DNA from 2 places in the Streptomyces sp. CRN 30 genome. Region 1 is predicted to be linked to the other one. Evidence: riboswitches for the same ligand, from Rfam matches in the RefSeq annotation. Region 1 holds a riboswitch; the other holds the start of a gene.

Region 1 (7,830 bases):
GGAGGAACCTGCGGAGCCGGGGTCCGCCGCCTAGGCCGGGCCCGCCACCACCGACACCGTCTTCGACAGGGACACTCCCGACCCGTCGCGGCGCGGGTCGATGTCCGGAAGCCGGACCGGCGAGCCGTTCTTCTGCGCGGCGTGGGCCGGTGCCGGGCCCGCCCAGGCCAGCGCCAGGCAGTCCTCGCCCTTGAGGAACCGCTGGCAGCGCACCCCGCCGGTGGCCCGGCCCTTGCGCGGGTACTGGTCGAACGGCGTCAGCTTCGCCGTCGTCTGCACCGAGTCGTCCAGCGTCCCGCGCGAACCCGCCACCGTGAACACCACCGCGTCCACCGCCGGGTCGACCGCCGTGAACGAGATGACCTTCGCGCCCTCGGTCAGCTTGATGCCGGCCACACCGCCCGCCGGCCGCCCCTGCGGACGCACCTGCGAGGCCTGGTAACGCAGCAGTTGGGCGTCGTCGGCGATGAAGACCAGGTCCTCCTCGCCGGTCCGCAGCTCGATCGCGCCGACGATCCGGTCCCCCTCCTTGAGGGTGATGACCTCCAGCTCGTCCTTGTTGGACGGGTAGTCCGGCACCACGCGCTTGACGATGCCCTGCTCCGTGCCGAGCGCGAGACCCGGCGAGGACTCGTCCAGCGTGGTCAGGCAGACGACCGTCTCGTCGTCCTCCAGGGAGACGAACTCCGCCAGCGGCGCGCCGCCCGCCAGGTTCGGCGTGGGCATCTCCGCGGGCAGCTGCGGCAGATCGACGACGTTGATCCGCAGCAGGCGCCCCGCGGAGGTCACCACGCCCACCTCGCCGCGGGCCGTGGCCGGCACCGCCGAGACGATCACGTCGTGCTTCACGCGCTTGCCGCCGCCGTCCGAGGCGAACGGCTCGCCGTTGACCGTACGGGCCAGCAGCCCGGTCGAGGACAGCAGCACCCGGCACGGGTCGTCCGCCACCTGCAGCGACACCGGCGTCACCGGGGAGGCCGACGACTCCAGCAGCACCGTACGGCGGTCGGTGCCGAACTTCTTGGACACCGCCGCCAGCTCCGCCGAGACCAGCTTGCGCAGCTCCGCGTCGGAGTCGAGGATCGCGGTCAGCTCGTCGATCTCGGCGTTCAGCCGGTCCTTCTCGGTCTCCAGCTCGATGCGGTCGAACCGGGTCAGCCGGCGCAGCGGCGTGTCGAGGATGTACTGCGTCTGCACGTCGCTCAGCGAGAAGCGCTCGATCAGCCGCTCCTTGGCCTGCGCGGAGTTGTCGGACGAGCGGATGAGGCGGATCACCTCGTCGATGTCGACGAGCGCGATGAGCAGGCCCTCGACCAGGTGCAGCCGGTCCCGCTTCTTGGTGCGGCGGAACTCGCTGCGCCGTCGCACGACGTCGAAGCGGTGGTCGAGATAGACCTCCAGGAGCTCCTTCAGCCCCAGGGTGAGGGGCTGGCCGTCCACCAGGGCGACGTTGTTGATGCCGAAGGACTCCTCCATCGGCGTCAGCTTGTAGAGCTGCTCCAGGACCGCCTCCGGCACGAAGCCGTTCTTGATCTCGATGACCAGGCGCAGGCCGTGCTCGCGGTCGGTGAGGTCCTTGACGTCCGCGATGCCCTGGAGCTTCTTCGAGCCGACCAGGTCCTTGATCTTGGCGATCACCTTCTCCGGGCCGACGGCGAAGGGCAGCTCGGTGACGACCAGGCCCTTGCGGCGGGCCGTCACCGGCTCCACCGACACCGTCGCGCGGATCTTGAACGTGCCGCGGCCGGTCGCGTAGGCGTCCCGGATGCCGGGCATGCCGACGATCCGGCCGCCGGTGGGCAGGTCGGGTCCGGGGACGTGCTTCATCAGCGTCTCCAGATCCGCGTTCGGATACCGGATCAGGTGACGGGCGGCGGCGATGACCTCGCGCAGGTTGTGCGGCGGCATGTTGGTGGCCATGCCGACCGCGATGCCGGAGGCCCCGTTGACCAGCAGGTTGGGGAAGGCGGCGGGCAGCGCCTGCGGCTCCTGCTCCTGGCCGTCGTAGTTCGGGGCGAAGTCGACGGTGTCCTCGTCGATCGACTCCGTCATCAGGCTGGTCGCCTCGGCCATCCGGCACTCGGTGTACCGCATGGCGGCCGGCGGGTCGTCGTTGCCCAGGGAGCCGAAGTTGCCGTGGCCGTCCACGAGCGGCACACGCATGGAGAACGGCTGGGCCATGCGCACCAGGGCGTCGTAGATCGACGCGTCGCCGTGCGGGTGGAGCTTGCCCATCACCTCGCCGACGACCCTCGCGCACTTGACGTAGCCGCGCTCGGGCCTGAGGCCCATCTCGTTCATCTGGTAGACGATGCGGCGGTGCACCGGCTTCAGTCCGTCGCGTGCGTCCGGCAGGGCACGGGAGTAGATGACCGAGTAGGCGTACTCCAGGAAGGAACCCTGCATCTCGTCGACGACGTCGATGTCGAGGATCTTCTCCTCGTACGGGTCGTCGGGCGGCGGGGTCTTCGTACTACGGCGGGCCATCGCTGCCGGCTCCTTGCTGAAGCGTGAACGGTGAACTGACGCGTCCATTGTGGACCGCGGCACTGACAGCGACCGACCAGGACCCGTTCGCGGGCTGCCCGGCCCGGTGCTGCCCGCAGGGTACGCCCTCGGTCCCGCCCGCCTCGCGCGCCCGCCCCGTCCACACCCGTCCCGGCCGTGGAAGTCAGCCCTCCGCACGGCGGCGCGCCCGGCGACCGCCCCGCGCGCGTGCTCGCTCTCGGCGTACGCGGACCGGGAACTCCACCGGCGGTCCGCGCGCTTGCATACAGTGGCAGGATCGGTAGGAATTCCGCAGTTCCGACCAGTGATGCGGTGGGGGCCGGTGATTCCGTCCACGGTCTCCGTCCACAGTTTCCGCGATCGAAGGGACGTACATGCCCATGGGTCACACGGCCACAGCCGAGGCAGGCTCCGGCGGCCTGACAGCGACCGAGCACCGCCTGGCCAACGGCCTGCGCGTGGTGCTCTCCGAGGACCACCTGACCCCGGTCGCAGCGGTGTGCCTCTGGTACGACGTCGGCTCCCGCCACGAGGTCGAGGGGCGTACCGGACTGGCCCACCTCTTCGAGCACCTGATGTTCCAGGGCTCCGCCCAGGTCAAGGGCAACGGCCACTTCGAACTGGTGCAGGGCGCCGGTGGCTCCCTCAACGGCACCACCAGTTTCGAGCGCACCAACTACTTCGAGACCATGCCCACCCACCAGCTGGAGCTCGCCCTCTGGCTGGAGGCCGACCGCATGGGCTCGCTGCTCTCCGCCCTCGACGAGGAGTCGATGGAGAACCAGCGGGACGTCGTCAAGAACGAGCGCCGCCAGCGCTACGACAACGTCCCCTACGGCACGGCGTTCGAGCGGCTCACCGCCCTCGCCTACCCGGAGGGCCACCCCTACCACCACACCCCGATCGGCTCCATGGCCGACCTGGACGCCGCCACCCTGGAGGACGCCCGCGCGTTCTTCCGCACCTACTACGCGCCGAACAACGCGGTGCTGTCGGTGGTCGGCGACATCGACCCGGAGCAGACGCTGGCCTGGGTCGAGAAGTACTTCGGCTCGATCGCCTCGCACGACGGCAAGCCCGCCCCCCGGGACGGCTCGCTGCTCGAGGTGATGGGCTCCCAGCTGCGCGAGGTCATCGAGGAAGAGGTCCCCGCGCGGGCGCTGATGGCCGCCTACCGCCTGCCGCACGACGGCACGCGCGAGGCCGACGCGGCCGACCTGGCCCTCACCGTCCTCGGCGGCGGCGAGTCCTCCCGCCTCTACAACCGGCTGGTGCGGCGCGACCGTACGGCCGTCGCGGCCGGGTTCGGTCTGCTGCGGCTCGCCGGCGCCCCGTCGCTGGGCTGGCTGGACGTGAAGACCTCCGGTGACGTCGAGGTGCCGGTCATCGAGGCCGCCATCGACGAGGAGCTGGCCCGGTTCGCCGAGGAGGGCCCCACCGCCGAGGAGATGGAGCGCGCCCAGGCCCAGCTGGAGCGCGAGTGGCTGGACCGGCTCGGCACGGTCGCCGGCCGCGCCGACGAACTCTGCCGGTACGCCGTCCTGTTCGGTGACCCGCAGCTGGCCCTGACGGCGGTCGGCCGCGTGCTGGAGGTGACCGCCGAGGAGGTCCAGGAGGTCGCCAAGGCCCGCCTGCGCCCCGACAACCGCGCGGTGCTCGTCTACGAGCCCACCGCCCCCGGAGCCGTCGAAGCCACCGAAGCCACCGAAGACAGCGAAGCCACCGAAGCCAGTGAGGAGGCGGCCCAGTGACCGAGCTCGCCACCATGGAGTTCCACCCCCGGCCGCAGGCGGGCGACGCCAAGCCCTGGGCCTTCCCCGCCCCCGAGCGCGGCACGCTCGGCAACGGCCTGACGGTGCTGCGCTGCGACCGCCCCGGCCAGCAGGTCGTCGCCGTGGAGGTCTTCCTCCAGGCCCCCCTGGAGGCCGAACCGGCCGGCCTCGACGGCGTCGCCACCATCATGGCGCGGGCCTTCTCCGAGGGCACCGACAAGCACTCCGCGGAGGAGTTCGCCGCCGAACTGGAGCGCTGCGGCGCCACCCTGGACGCCCACGCCGACCACCCCGGCGTACGGGTCAGTCTCGAAGTGCCCGTCTCCCGCCTGGCCAAGGCGCTCGGCCTGGTCGCCGACGCGCTGCGGGCCCCCGCCTTCGCGGACAGCGAGATCGAGCGCCTGGTACGCAACCGCCTCGACGAGATCCCGCACGAGATGGCCAACCCCTCGCGCCGGGCCGCCAAGGAACTCTCCAAGGAGCTGTTCCCGGCGGACTCCCGCATGTCGCGCCCGCGCCAGGGCAGCGAGGAGACCGTCTCCGGCATCGACTCCGCGGCCGTGCGCGCCTTCTACGAGAAGCACGTACGGCCCGCCACGGCCACCGCCGTGGTCGTCGGCGACCTCACCGGCACGGACCTCGACGCGCTCCTCGACGACACGCTCGGCTCCTGGACGGGGTCGGCCGCCGAGCCGCGCCCCGTGCCCCCGGTGACCTCCGACGACACCGGCCGCGTCGTCATCGTGGACCGCCCCGGCTCCGTGCAGACGCAGCTGCTGATCGGCCGCACCGGACCCGACCGGCACGACAGCGCGTGGCCCGCTCAGGTGCTCGGCACGTACTGCCTCGGCGGCACCCTGACCTCCCGTCTGGACCGCGTCCTGCGCGAGGAGAAGGGCTACACCTACGGCGTCCGGGCCTTCGGCCAGGTGCTGCGCTCCGCGCCCGACGGCACCGGTGCCGCGATGCTCGCCATCAGCGGCTCGGTGGACACCCCGAACACCGGTCCCGCCCTGGACGACCTGTGGAAGGTGCTGCGCACGCTCGCCGAGGGCGGTCTCACCGACGCCGAGCGCGACGTCGCCGTGCAGAACCTGGTGGGCGTGGCGCCGCTGAAGTACGAGACCGCGGCGGCCGTCGCGGGCACGCTGGCCGACCAGGTCGAGCAGCACCTGCCCGACGACTACCAGGCGACGCTGTACCGGCGGCTCGCCGACACCGGCACGGTGGAGGCCACCGCCGCGGTCGTCAACGCCTTCCCGGTGGACCGCCTGGTGACCGTGCTCGTCGGTGACGCGGCGCAGATCAAGGAGCCCGTGGAGGCACTCGGCATCGGTGAAGTCACCGTCGTCGCCGCCGAGTAGCGCCACGCGCGCGTGACGGCCCCGGTGACCGATGTGTCACCGGGGCCGCCTTATGCCCGGATTGGGGGAGAGGTTGCCTGTTCGCCCTGTGGGATACGCCTCAAAAACGATGATCCGTTTGGGAACGGGGAGCGCTCCCGCTTAGCTTCGTCCGGGCTGTCCGTCAGGCAGTGCGCCGCACCCGCGGCACCGGACAGTCATCGCCGAGTCCCCGTACGGCGCGAGCCAGGGGAGCCGGGGACCCATCCAAGTCCCTGGGGTGAATCGGACGCCCGCGCGTGAGCGAGGGGGTCCGTAGGAGACCTTCCTGCTCCGAACCCGTCAGCTAACCCGGTAGGCGAGAGGGAAGGAAAGGACCAGCCACTACATGGCGTTCACGCGCGCCACCGGGAAGCACCGTCGTCCCGGCCGGGTTCACCGCACCACCGTCCGCGCGGCGGGTGTCGCGACCCTCACCACCACCGGCGTCATCGGCACCCTCGCCGCTCCGGCGCTGGCCGCCACCCCGTCGCCCGAGGACACCGGCCTCACCCCGGTCGTCACCCTCGGCGACTCCGTGGCCGAGCAGATCGACGCGCAGGCCACCGCCCAGCGGCTGGCCGCCGAGGAGGCCGCCGCCGAGCGCAAGGCCGAGGAAGCCGCCCGCGAGCGGGCCGCCGAGGCCGCCGAGCAGGCCCGCGAGGACAAGGAGCGCGCCGCCCGCGCTGCCGAGCGCAAGCGCCTCAACACGTTCGTGGCGCCCAGCAGCGGCTCCTACGTCTCCACCTCGTACCGGGCCAGCAGCGGCCTGTGGTCCTCCGGCTCGCACACCGGCATCGACTTCCACGCCGCCTCCGGCACCACCGTGCACGCGGTCGGCGCCGGCACCGTCGTCGAGGCCGGCTGGGGTGGCGCGTACGGCAACCAGGTCGTGATCAAGATGCACGACGGTACGTACACGCAGTACGGCCACCTGTCGTCCATCGGCGTCTCCGTGGGCCAGACGGTCACCCCCGGCCAGCGGATCGCCCTCTCCGGCGCGACCGGCAACGTCACCGGGGCGCACCTGCACTTCGAGGCGCGCACCACCGCGGAGTACGGCTCGGACATCGACCCCGTGGCCTACCTCCGCTCCCACGGCGTCTCCGTCTGACGGCGCACGACCTCCCGAAAGCCCCGGCTCGCGAGCCGGGGCTTTCCGCATGTGACCCGCTTGTGGCCCGTAGGTGACCAAAAACAGCCAAGCAATCCGACCCGCCATCGGAAAGTGCGGCACATTGGAATAGCATCACTGAACACGCGTCAATCGTCGACGTTTCACGGGGATTAACAGCGGCTAAGGCGGAGGTCGGTCATGCGTATTCCGGCGCACTCGGTGTGCACGGCGATCCGGGACGACATCGTCGCCGGTGTCTACGAGCGCGGCAGCCGGCTCACCGAGGAACTGCTCGCGCGCCGCTACGGCGTCTCCCGCGTCCCCGTGCGCGAGGCCCTGCGGACCCTGGAGGCCGAGGGCTTCGTGGTGACCCGGCGGCACGCCGGCGCGTGCGTCGCGGAACCGACGGAGCAGGAGGCCGCCGATCTGCTGGAGATGCGGCTGCTGCTGGAGCCCCTCGGCGCCGCCCGCGCCGCGCAGCGCCGCACCGAGGCCCATCTGAAGGTGCTGCGGGGCCTGGTGCGCCTGGGGCAGGAGCGGGCCAGGCGGGGCAACAGCGACGACCTGCGCTCGCTGGGCGGCTGGTTCCACGAGACGCTCGCGCAGGCCGCGGGGAGCCCCGCGCTGACCTCGGCCCTGACCCAGCTGCGGCACCGCATCGCCTGGATGTACACGGTGGAGGCGCCGCCGGCCGGCCCGGTGGAGTCCTGGGCGGAGCACGGCGCGATCGTGGACGCGGTGGCCCGCGGCGACAGCGAGCGCGCCCGGTCGCTCACCGCGCTGCACACCGAGCGGTCGACGGCCTCGCACCGCCTGCGGCTGGCCCCGGGGGCGGAACGCGCGGAGCGTGTGAGGAACTCGCAACGTCCCGTAAACATGCCGAGCCTCCGGCATTAACACGGCCGCCGTATACAAAGAGAAGCAATTCGACGGGGTCATTTTCTGCTGCCCTTTTATTGTTCTCGCGGGCGCCGGAACAATTCCCGCGCACGGTGCGGTGCGGGGAAAAGAAGAAGCCGTACCGCCCCCGGAAAGGGACCGGCACGGCTCC
Region 2 (7,830 bases), on a different contig from region 1:
CACCGCCCTGGACGAGGAGTCCATGGAGAACCAGCGGGACGTCGTCAAGAACGAGCGCCGCCAGCGCTACGACAACGTCCCCTACGGCACCGCGTTCGAGCGGCTGACGGCCCTCGCCTACCCGGAGGGCCACCCCTACCACCACACCCCGATCGGGTCGATGGCCGACCTGGACGCGGCCACCCTGGAGGACGCGCGCGCGTTCTTCCGCACGTACTACGCGCCCAACAACGCGGTGCTCTCCGTGGTCGGTGACATCGACCCCGAGCAGACGCTCGCCTGGGTCGAGAAGTACTTCGGGTCCATCCCCGGGCACGACGGCAAGCCCGCGCCCCGCGACGGCTCGCTGCCCGACGTCATGGGCGGGCAGCTGCGCGAGGTCGTCGAGGAGGAGGTGCCCGCGCGGGCGCTGATGGCCGCCTACCGGCTCCCCGAGGACGGCACGCGCGCGGCGGACGCGGCCGACCTGGCGCTGACCGTCCTCGGCGGCGGCGAGTCCTCCCGCCTGTACAACCGGCTGGTGCGGCGCGACCGCACCGCCGTCGCCGCCGGGTTCGGGCTGCTCCGGCTCGCCGGGGCGCCCTCCCTGGGCTGGCTGGACGTCAAGACCTCCGGTGACGTCGAGGTCCCGGTCATCGAGGCCGCCGTCGACGAGGAGCTCGCCCGGTTCGCCGCGGAGGGCCCCACCGCCGAGGAGATGGAGCGCGCCCAGGCCCAGCTGGAGCGCGAGTGGCTGGACCGGCTCGGCACGGTCGCGGGCCGCGCCGACGAACTGTGCCGGTACGCGGTCCTGTTCGGCGACCCGCAGCTCGCGCTGACCGCCGTGCAGCGCGTCCTCGACGTGAGCGCCGAGGAAGTGCGGGAGATCGCCAAGGCCCGCCTGCGGCCCGACAACCGCGCGGTGCTCGTGTACGAGCCGGTCGCCGCCGAGGAGGCCGCGGAGGATCCCGAGGCCGCCGCCACCGCCGTAGCCACCGACGAGAACGAGGAGCCGGCGAAGTGACCGAACTCGCCACCATGGACTTCCACCCGCAGCCCCGGGCCGGCGAGGCCCGGCCCTGGGCGTTCCCGGCCCCCGAGCGCGGCACCCTGGACAACGGGCTGACCGTGCTGCGCTGCCACCGCCCCGGCCAGCAGGTCGTCGCCGTGGAGGTGCTGCTCGACGCGCCCCTGGACGCCGAGCCGACGGGCCTCGACGGCGTCGCCACGATCATGGCGCGCGCCTTCACCGAGGGCACCGACAAGCACTCCGCCGAGGAGTTCGCCGCCGAGCTGGAGCGCTGCGGCGCCACCCTCGACGCGCACGCCGACCACTCCGGCGTCCGCATCAGCCTCGAGGTGCCCGTCTCCCGGCTGCCCAAGGCGCTCGGCCTGCTCGCCGACGCCCTCAGGGCGCCCGCGTTCGACGACGGCGAGGTCGAACGGCTGGTGCGCAACCGGCTCGACGAGATCCCGCACGAGCTGGCCAACCCGGCCCGCCGCGCCGCCAAGGAGCTCTCCAGGCAGCTGTTCCCGGCCTCCTCGCGCATGTCGCGCCCGCGCCAGGGCACCGAGGACACCGTCGCGGCCATCGACTCGGCGGCCGTGCGCGCCTTCTACGAGAAGCACGTCCGCCCGGCCACGGCCACCGCGGTCGTCGTCGGCGACCTCACCGACGTGGACCTCGACGGGCTGCTCGGCGACACCCTGGGCGCCTGGACCGGCTCCTCGGCCGAGCCGCGGCCCGTGGAGCCGGTGACCGCCGACGACACCGGCCGCGTCGTCATCGTGGACCGCCCCGGCGCCGTCCAGACGCAGCTGCTCATCGGCCGCGTCGGCCCGGACCGGCACGACCGGGTGTGGCCCGCCCAGGTGCTCGGCACCTACTGCCTCGGCGGCACCCTCACCTCGCGCCTCGACCGCGTGCTGCGCGAGGAGAAGGGTTACACCTACGGTGTGCGGGCGTTCGGCCAGGTGCTGCGCTCCGCGCCCGACGGCACCGGGGCCTCGCTGCTCGCCATCAGCGGTTCCGTCGACACGCCCAACACCGGTCCCGCGCTGGCGGACCTGTGGACCGTGCTGCGCACCCTCGCCGAGGGCGGCCTGACGGACGCCGAGCGCGACGTCGCGGTGCAGAACCTCGTCGGGGTCGCGCCCCTGAAGTACGAGACGGCGGCGGCCGTCGCGGGCACGCTGGCCGACCAGGTCGAGCAGCACCTGCCCGACGACTACCAGGCGACGCTGTACCGGCAGTTGGCCGAGACGGGCACGGTGGAGGCCACCGCCGCCGCCGTGAACGCCTTCCCCGGGGACCGGCTGGTGACCGTCCTGGTCGGCGACGCGGCACAGATCGAGGAGCCCGTGGGCGCCCTCGGCATCGGCGAAGTGACCGTCGTCCGGGCGGAGTAGGGGCCGGGCGGGGCCGGGCGGACGGAAGCCGCCGGCCTGGCGCCGACAGCGGGACCCTGGTGGCTGAAGAACCACCAGGGTCCCGCTTTGCCCGTATTGGGGCCGAGTTGGGCTGTCTGCCCTGTGGCGTACGCTACAAAACCTGTCTTTCGTTTGTTGTTCGAAAGACGGGACCCTTAGCGTCGGTCCGGCTGTTCGTCAGGCACCATGCCGCACCCGCGGCGCCGGACAGTCATCGCCGAGTCCCCGCATGGCGCGAGCCAGGGGAGCCGGGGACCCAACCGAAGTCCCCTGGGGTGAATCGGGCGCTCTCCACCTGGTGGAGGGAGCTCGTAGGAGACCTTCCTGCTCCGAACCCGTCAGCTAACCCGGTAGGCGAGAGGGAAGGAAAGGACCAGCCACTTCATGGCGTTCAGCTGCGCCACCGGGAAGCACCGTCGTCCCAGCCGGGTGAAGCAGGCCACCACGCGCACCGTGGGTGTCGCCGCGCTCACCACCACCGGCGTCATCGGGACCCTGGCCTCTCCCGCGCTCGCCGCGGACCCCTCCGCCGAGCAGACCGGCCTCACCCTGGCCCTCAGCATCGGCGACTCGATGGCCGAGCAGGTCGGCGCCCAGGCCGCCGCCCAGCGGCAGGCAGCCGAGGCGGCCGCCGCGCAGAAGCGGGCCCGCGAGGAGGCCGAGGCGCTGGCGGTGCAGCTCGCCTCGGTGAAGGCCGAGGAGGACCGCGAGGCCGAGGAGCGCGCCGCCCGCGAGGCCGAGCGCAAGCGTCTGAGCACCTATGTCTCCCCGATCGCCGGCTCGTACGTCTCGACCGGCTACAAGAGCGGTGGCGCCGTCTGGTCCTCCGGCAGCCACACCGGCGTCGACTTCCACGCCGCCTCCGGCACGGCCGTCCAGGCGGTCGGCTCCGGCACCGTCGTGGAGGCGGGCTGGGGCGGCTCGTACGGCTACCAGATCGTGCTCCGGATGAACGACGGCACGTACACCCAGTACGGCCACCTGTCGTCCATCGGTGTGTCCGTCGGCCAGGCGGTCGTCCCGGGCCAGCAGATCGCCGTCTCCGGGGCGACCGGCAACGTCACCGGTGCGCACCTGCACTTCGAGGTCCGTACGACGGCCGAGTACGGCACCGACATCGACCCCGTCGCCTATCTGCGCGCGCACGGCGTGAACGTCTGACCCCCTGAGACGTTCATCCTGCGGCGACAGTCCCTCAGGCGACGACCCATGGGGCGGCGCCCCCTGGACCGGAGAGCGAGCCCCCGGCGGCGGACACCCCGCCCCGCGCCCGAAGGCCCAGAAGCCCCAGGAAGCCCCGGCTCTCCCCCGAGCCGGGGCTTTCGCCGTCCGCGGTGGCGCGCTCCGTGGTGACGCGCCCTGTGGTGAGGCGTTCCGTGGTGAGGCGTTCCGTGGTGAGGGGTCAGTGCGCCGCGTCCGTTGCGGCATGTCGTGATGACATGTCCGTTGTGACACGTCCGCTGTCCAAAAAATATCCATGGATTCCGGCCCGGCGTCGGAAATTCCGGTGCCCTGCAATAGAGTCGCGGGAACACGCGTCAATCGGCGGCGCATCACGGGTATTAAGGCGGAGGTCCGGTCATGCGTATTCCGGCGCACTCGGTATGCACGGCGATCCGTGATGACATCGTCGCGGGGGTCCACGAGCGCGGCAGCAGACTCACCGAGGAAGTGCTGGCCCGCCGCTACGGCGTCTCGCGCGTCCCCGTGCGCGAGGCCCTGCGCACCCTGGAGGCGGAGGGCTTCGTGGTCACCCGCCGGCACGCGGGCGCGTGTGTCGCGGAGCCGACCGAGCAGGAGGCCGCCGACGTGCTGGAGATGCGCACGCTGCTGGAGCCGCTGGGCGCCGCACGGGCCGCCCAGCGCCGCACCGAGGCACACCTCAAGGTGCTGCGCGGCCTGGTCAGACTGGGGCAGGAGCGGGCGCGCCGGGGCCACAGCGAGGACCTGCGCTCCTTGGGCGGCTGGTTCCACGAGACGCTCGCCCAGGCGTCCGGCAGCCCCGCGCTGACCTCGACCCTCGCCCAGTTGCGGCACAAGATCGCCTGGATGTACACGGTGGAGGCGCCCGCCGATCCGGTGCGGTCCTGGGCCGAGCACGGCGGCATCGTCGACGCCGTCGCGCGCGGGGACGGCGACCGGGCGCGGGCGATCACGGCCCTGCACCAGGAGCGGGCGGCCGACACGCACCGGCTGCGCTTCCCCCACGGGGACCGCGCCGACCGTGTGAGGACTTCGCAACACCACGTAAACATGTCGAGCGCGCGGCATTAACACGGAAGCCGTATACAAAGTGCAGTGTAATTTCCGGGGGGCTTTTTCCGCTGCCTGCGCAGAGGATATAGAGCTGCGCGCGGAGAGGAATTGCACCGTCGGCCAGCGGCGGAATGCGCCACCCGCCGGAAGGTAATGTGAAGGGCCCGCCCGGCGAATCGGACGAGCCCTTCACGTATGCGTATGCGTCGGTGACGGCTACGGCGTCACCCCGGCGCGGCTCAGACGGTCTCGGGGAGCTCGTCGAGCCCCTCGGAGACCAGCTTGGCCAGCCGGTCCAGCGCGGCGTCCGCGCCCTCGGCGTCGGAGGCGAGGACGACCTCCTCGCCGCCCTTGGCGCCGAGGCCGAGGACCGCCAGCATGGAGGCCGCGTTGACGGGGTTGCCGCCGGCCTTGGCGATCGTCACGGGGACTCCGGAGGCCGTGGCGGCCCGGACGAAGAGGGAGGCGGGACGGGCGTGGAGGCCCTCGGCCCAGCCGACGTTGACGCGGCGCTCAGCCATGTGTTGATGCCCTTCGGTGTTGCGGTGTCTTTGACCCATCGACGAAGCGGTCCCGGACGCGGCCCACGGCCTGACCCCGATCCGGTTCCGGTCCCCAGGCTGCCTCGCCCCGCTGTCGGGGGCGAGCCGTACGCTGGGGAACCATGCAGACCTCGCCGGACCGGCACGAGTACCCCGCTCACTGGGAGGCCGACGTGGTGCTGCGCGACGGCGGCACCGCGCGCGTCAGGCCCATCACCGTCGATGACGCCGAGCGTCTCGTCAGCTTCTACGAGCAGGTCTCGGACGAGTCGAAGTACTACCGCTTCTTCGCGCCGTACCCACGCCTGTCCGCCAAGGACGTGCACCGCTTCACCCACCACGACTTCGTTGACCGGGTGGGACTCGCCGCCACGGTGGGCGGCGAGTTCATCGCCACCGTACGCTACGACCGCGTCGACGCCGACGGCCTGCCGTCCTCCGCGCCCGCCGACGAGGCGGAGGTGGCCTTCCTGGTGCAGGACGCCCACCAGGGCAGGGGCGTCGCCTCGGCCCTCCTGGAGCACATCGGCGCGGTCGCCCGGGAGCGGGGGGTCCGCCGTTTCTCCGCCGAGGTGCTGCCCGCCAACACCAAGATGATCAAGGTGTTCACGGACGCCGGGTACCAGCAGAAGCGCAGCTTCGAGGACGGCGTCGTCCGCCTCGAGTTCGGCCTGGCGCCCACCGACCGCTCCCTCGCCGTGCAGCGCGCGCGGGAGCAGCGCGCCGAGGCGCGCTCGGTGCAGCGGCTCCTCGCGCCGGGCTCGGTCGCCGTCATCGGCGCGGGCCGCGCGCCCGGGGGAGTGGGCCGCAGCGTCCTCGCCAACCTCCGCGGGGCGGGGTTCACCGGGCGCCTGTACGCGGTGAACCGGACCGTGGGGGACGAGGCGGAGCTCGACGGCGTCCCCGTGTACCGCTCCGTCGGCGCGATCACCGAGCCGGTCGACCTCGCGGTCGTCGCCGTCCCCGCGGAGCAGGTCCCCGCCGTCGTCGCCGAGTGCGGGGCGCACGGGGTGCAGGGGCTCGTGGTGATCTCCGCCGGGTACGCCGAGAGCGGCCCCGAGGGGCGCGAGCGCCAGCGCGAACTGGTGCGGCGCGCCCGCACCTACGGGATGCGCGTCATCGGGCCCAACGCCTTCGGGATCATCAACACCTCCCCGGAGGTCCGGCTCAACGCTTCGCTCGCTCCCGAGACGCCGCGCCACGGGCGCATCGGGCTGTTCGCCCAGTCCGGTGCCATCGGCATCGCCCTGCTCTCGCGGCTGCACCGGCGCGGCGGGGGAGTGACCGGGGTCACGGGCGTCTCCACCTTCGTCTCCTCCGGCAACCGCGCCGACGTCTCCGGCAACGACGTCCTGCAGTACTGGTACGACGACCCGGACACCGACGTCGCCCTGATGTACCTGGAGTCGATCGGCAACCCGCGCAAGTTCACCCGCCTCGCCCGTCGTACGGCCGCCGTCAAGCCGCTGGTCGTGGTCCAGGGGGCGCGGCACGGCGGAGCGGCGCCCACCGGTCACGCCGTACGGGCCACGCGGCTGCCGCACGCCACCGTCTCCGCGCTGCTGCGGCAGGCCGGGGTGATCCGGGTCGACACGATCACCGAGCTGGTCGACGCGGGCCTGCTGCTGGCCCGCCAGCCGCTGCCCGCCGGCCCGCGCGTGGCGATCCTCGGCAACTCTGAGTCGCTGGGCCTGCTGACGTACGACGCGTGCCTCGCCGAGGGGCTGCGGCCGCTGCCGCCGCTGGACCTGACCACGGCCGCCTCCGCGGCGGACTTCCACACGGCCCTCGCGCGCGTGCTCGCCGACGACGCGTGCGACGCCGTCGTCGTGACGGCCATCCCGCGGGTGGGGGAGGCCCCGGCCACCGACGAGGACCTCGCCGAGGCTCTCCGCTCGGCCGCCGCCGCGGCCCCGGCCAAGCCGGTCCTCGTGGTCCACGTCGAGATCGGCGGGCTGGCCGACGCTCTCTCCGTCGTGTCCAGGACGGCCGGCGCCGTCCCGCGCACCGACCCGCCCCCGCCCGACGCGCGACCGGCACCCACGCGCGCGGCGGACACCCCGCCCCCCGACGACGTCCCGCCCTCCGAGGACACCCGGCGCATACCGGCCTACCCCGCCGCCGAGCGCGCCGTCCGCGCCCTCGCCGAAGCCGTCCGGTACGCCCAGTGGCGCCGCGAGGCGGCCGAACCGGGCAAGGTCCCCGCGTACGACGACATCGACGAGAAGGGCGCCGCCGCGCAGATCGACACGCTGCTCGAGCGGGGCGAAGGGCAGACCCTGGGCGCCGCGCAGACCCGCGAGCTGCTCGCCCGGTACGGGATCGAGGTGCGCGAGGCCCGGCCCGCCCCCACCCCCGACGAGGCCGTGCTCGCGGCGCGCGCCGTCGGCTTCCCCGTCGCCCTCAAGGCCACCGCCCCCCACCTGCGCCACCGCGCCGACCTGGGCGGCGTACGGCTGGACCTGGCCGACGAGGAGCAACTGCGGCGGGCCTACTGCGAACTGACCGACCTCTTCGGTGCGCCCGCGGAGCTGCGCCCCGTCGTGCAGGCCATGGCCCCGCGCGGTGTCGACACGGTCGTACGGGCCGTCATCGACCCGGCGGCGGGAGCGGTGCTGTCCTT

The links. A riboswitch is a leader RNA that binds a small molecule or an ion and turns the genes downstream of it on or off. The one in region 1 is predicted to bind cyclic di-AMP.
Region 2: it holds a riboswitch for cyclic di-AMP, as region 1 does, so the genes downstream of both, UW392_RS38965 (M23 family metallopeptidase) here and UW392_RS43740 (M23 family metallopeptidase) in region 1, are expected to answer to the same signal.

Annotation. Positions count from the first base shown of each region.
Region 1 covers NZ_JAVRHI010000400.1:12,849-20,678, reverse strand. The annotation lists gene UW392_RS43760 (GTP-binding protein) at 1-34, shown strand, start outside; gene UW392_RS43755 (DNA topoisomerase IV subunit A) at 31-2,487, opposite strand; gene UW392_RS43750 (pitrilysin family protein) at 2,883-4,259, shown strand; gene UW392_RS43745 (pitrilysin family protein) at 4,256-5,644, shown strand; cyclic di-AMP (ydaO/yuaA leader) riboswitch at 5,836-5,999, shown strand; gene UW392_RS43740 (M23 family metallopeptidase) at 6,012-6,776, shown strand; gene UW392_RS43735 (GntR family transcriptional regulator) at 6,978-7,676, shown strand.
Region 2 covers NZ_JAVRHI010000368.1:6,906-14,735, forward strand. The annotation lists gene UW392_RS38955 (pitrilysin family protein) at 1-1,003, shown strand, start outside; gene UW392_RS38960 (pitrilysin family protein) at 1,000-2,388, shown strand; cyclic di-AMP (ydaO/yuaA leader) riboswitch at 2,615-2,781, shown strand; gene UW392_RS38965 (M23 family metallopeptidase) at 2,794-3,570, shown strand; gene UW392_RS38970 (GntR family transcriptional regulator) at 3,991-4,683, shown strand; gene UW392_RS38975 (HPr family phosphocarrier protein) at 4,905-5,186, opposite strand; gene UW392_RS38980 (GNAT family N-acetyltransferase) at 5,330-7,830, shown strand, end outside.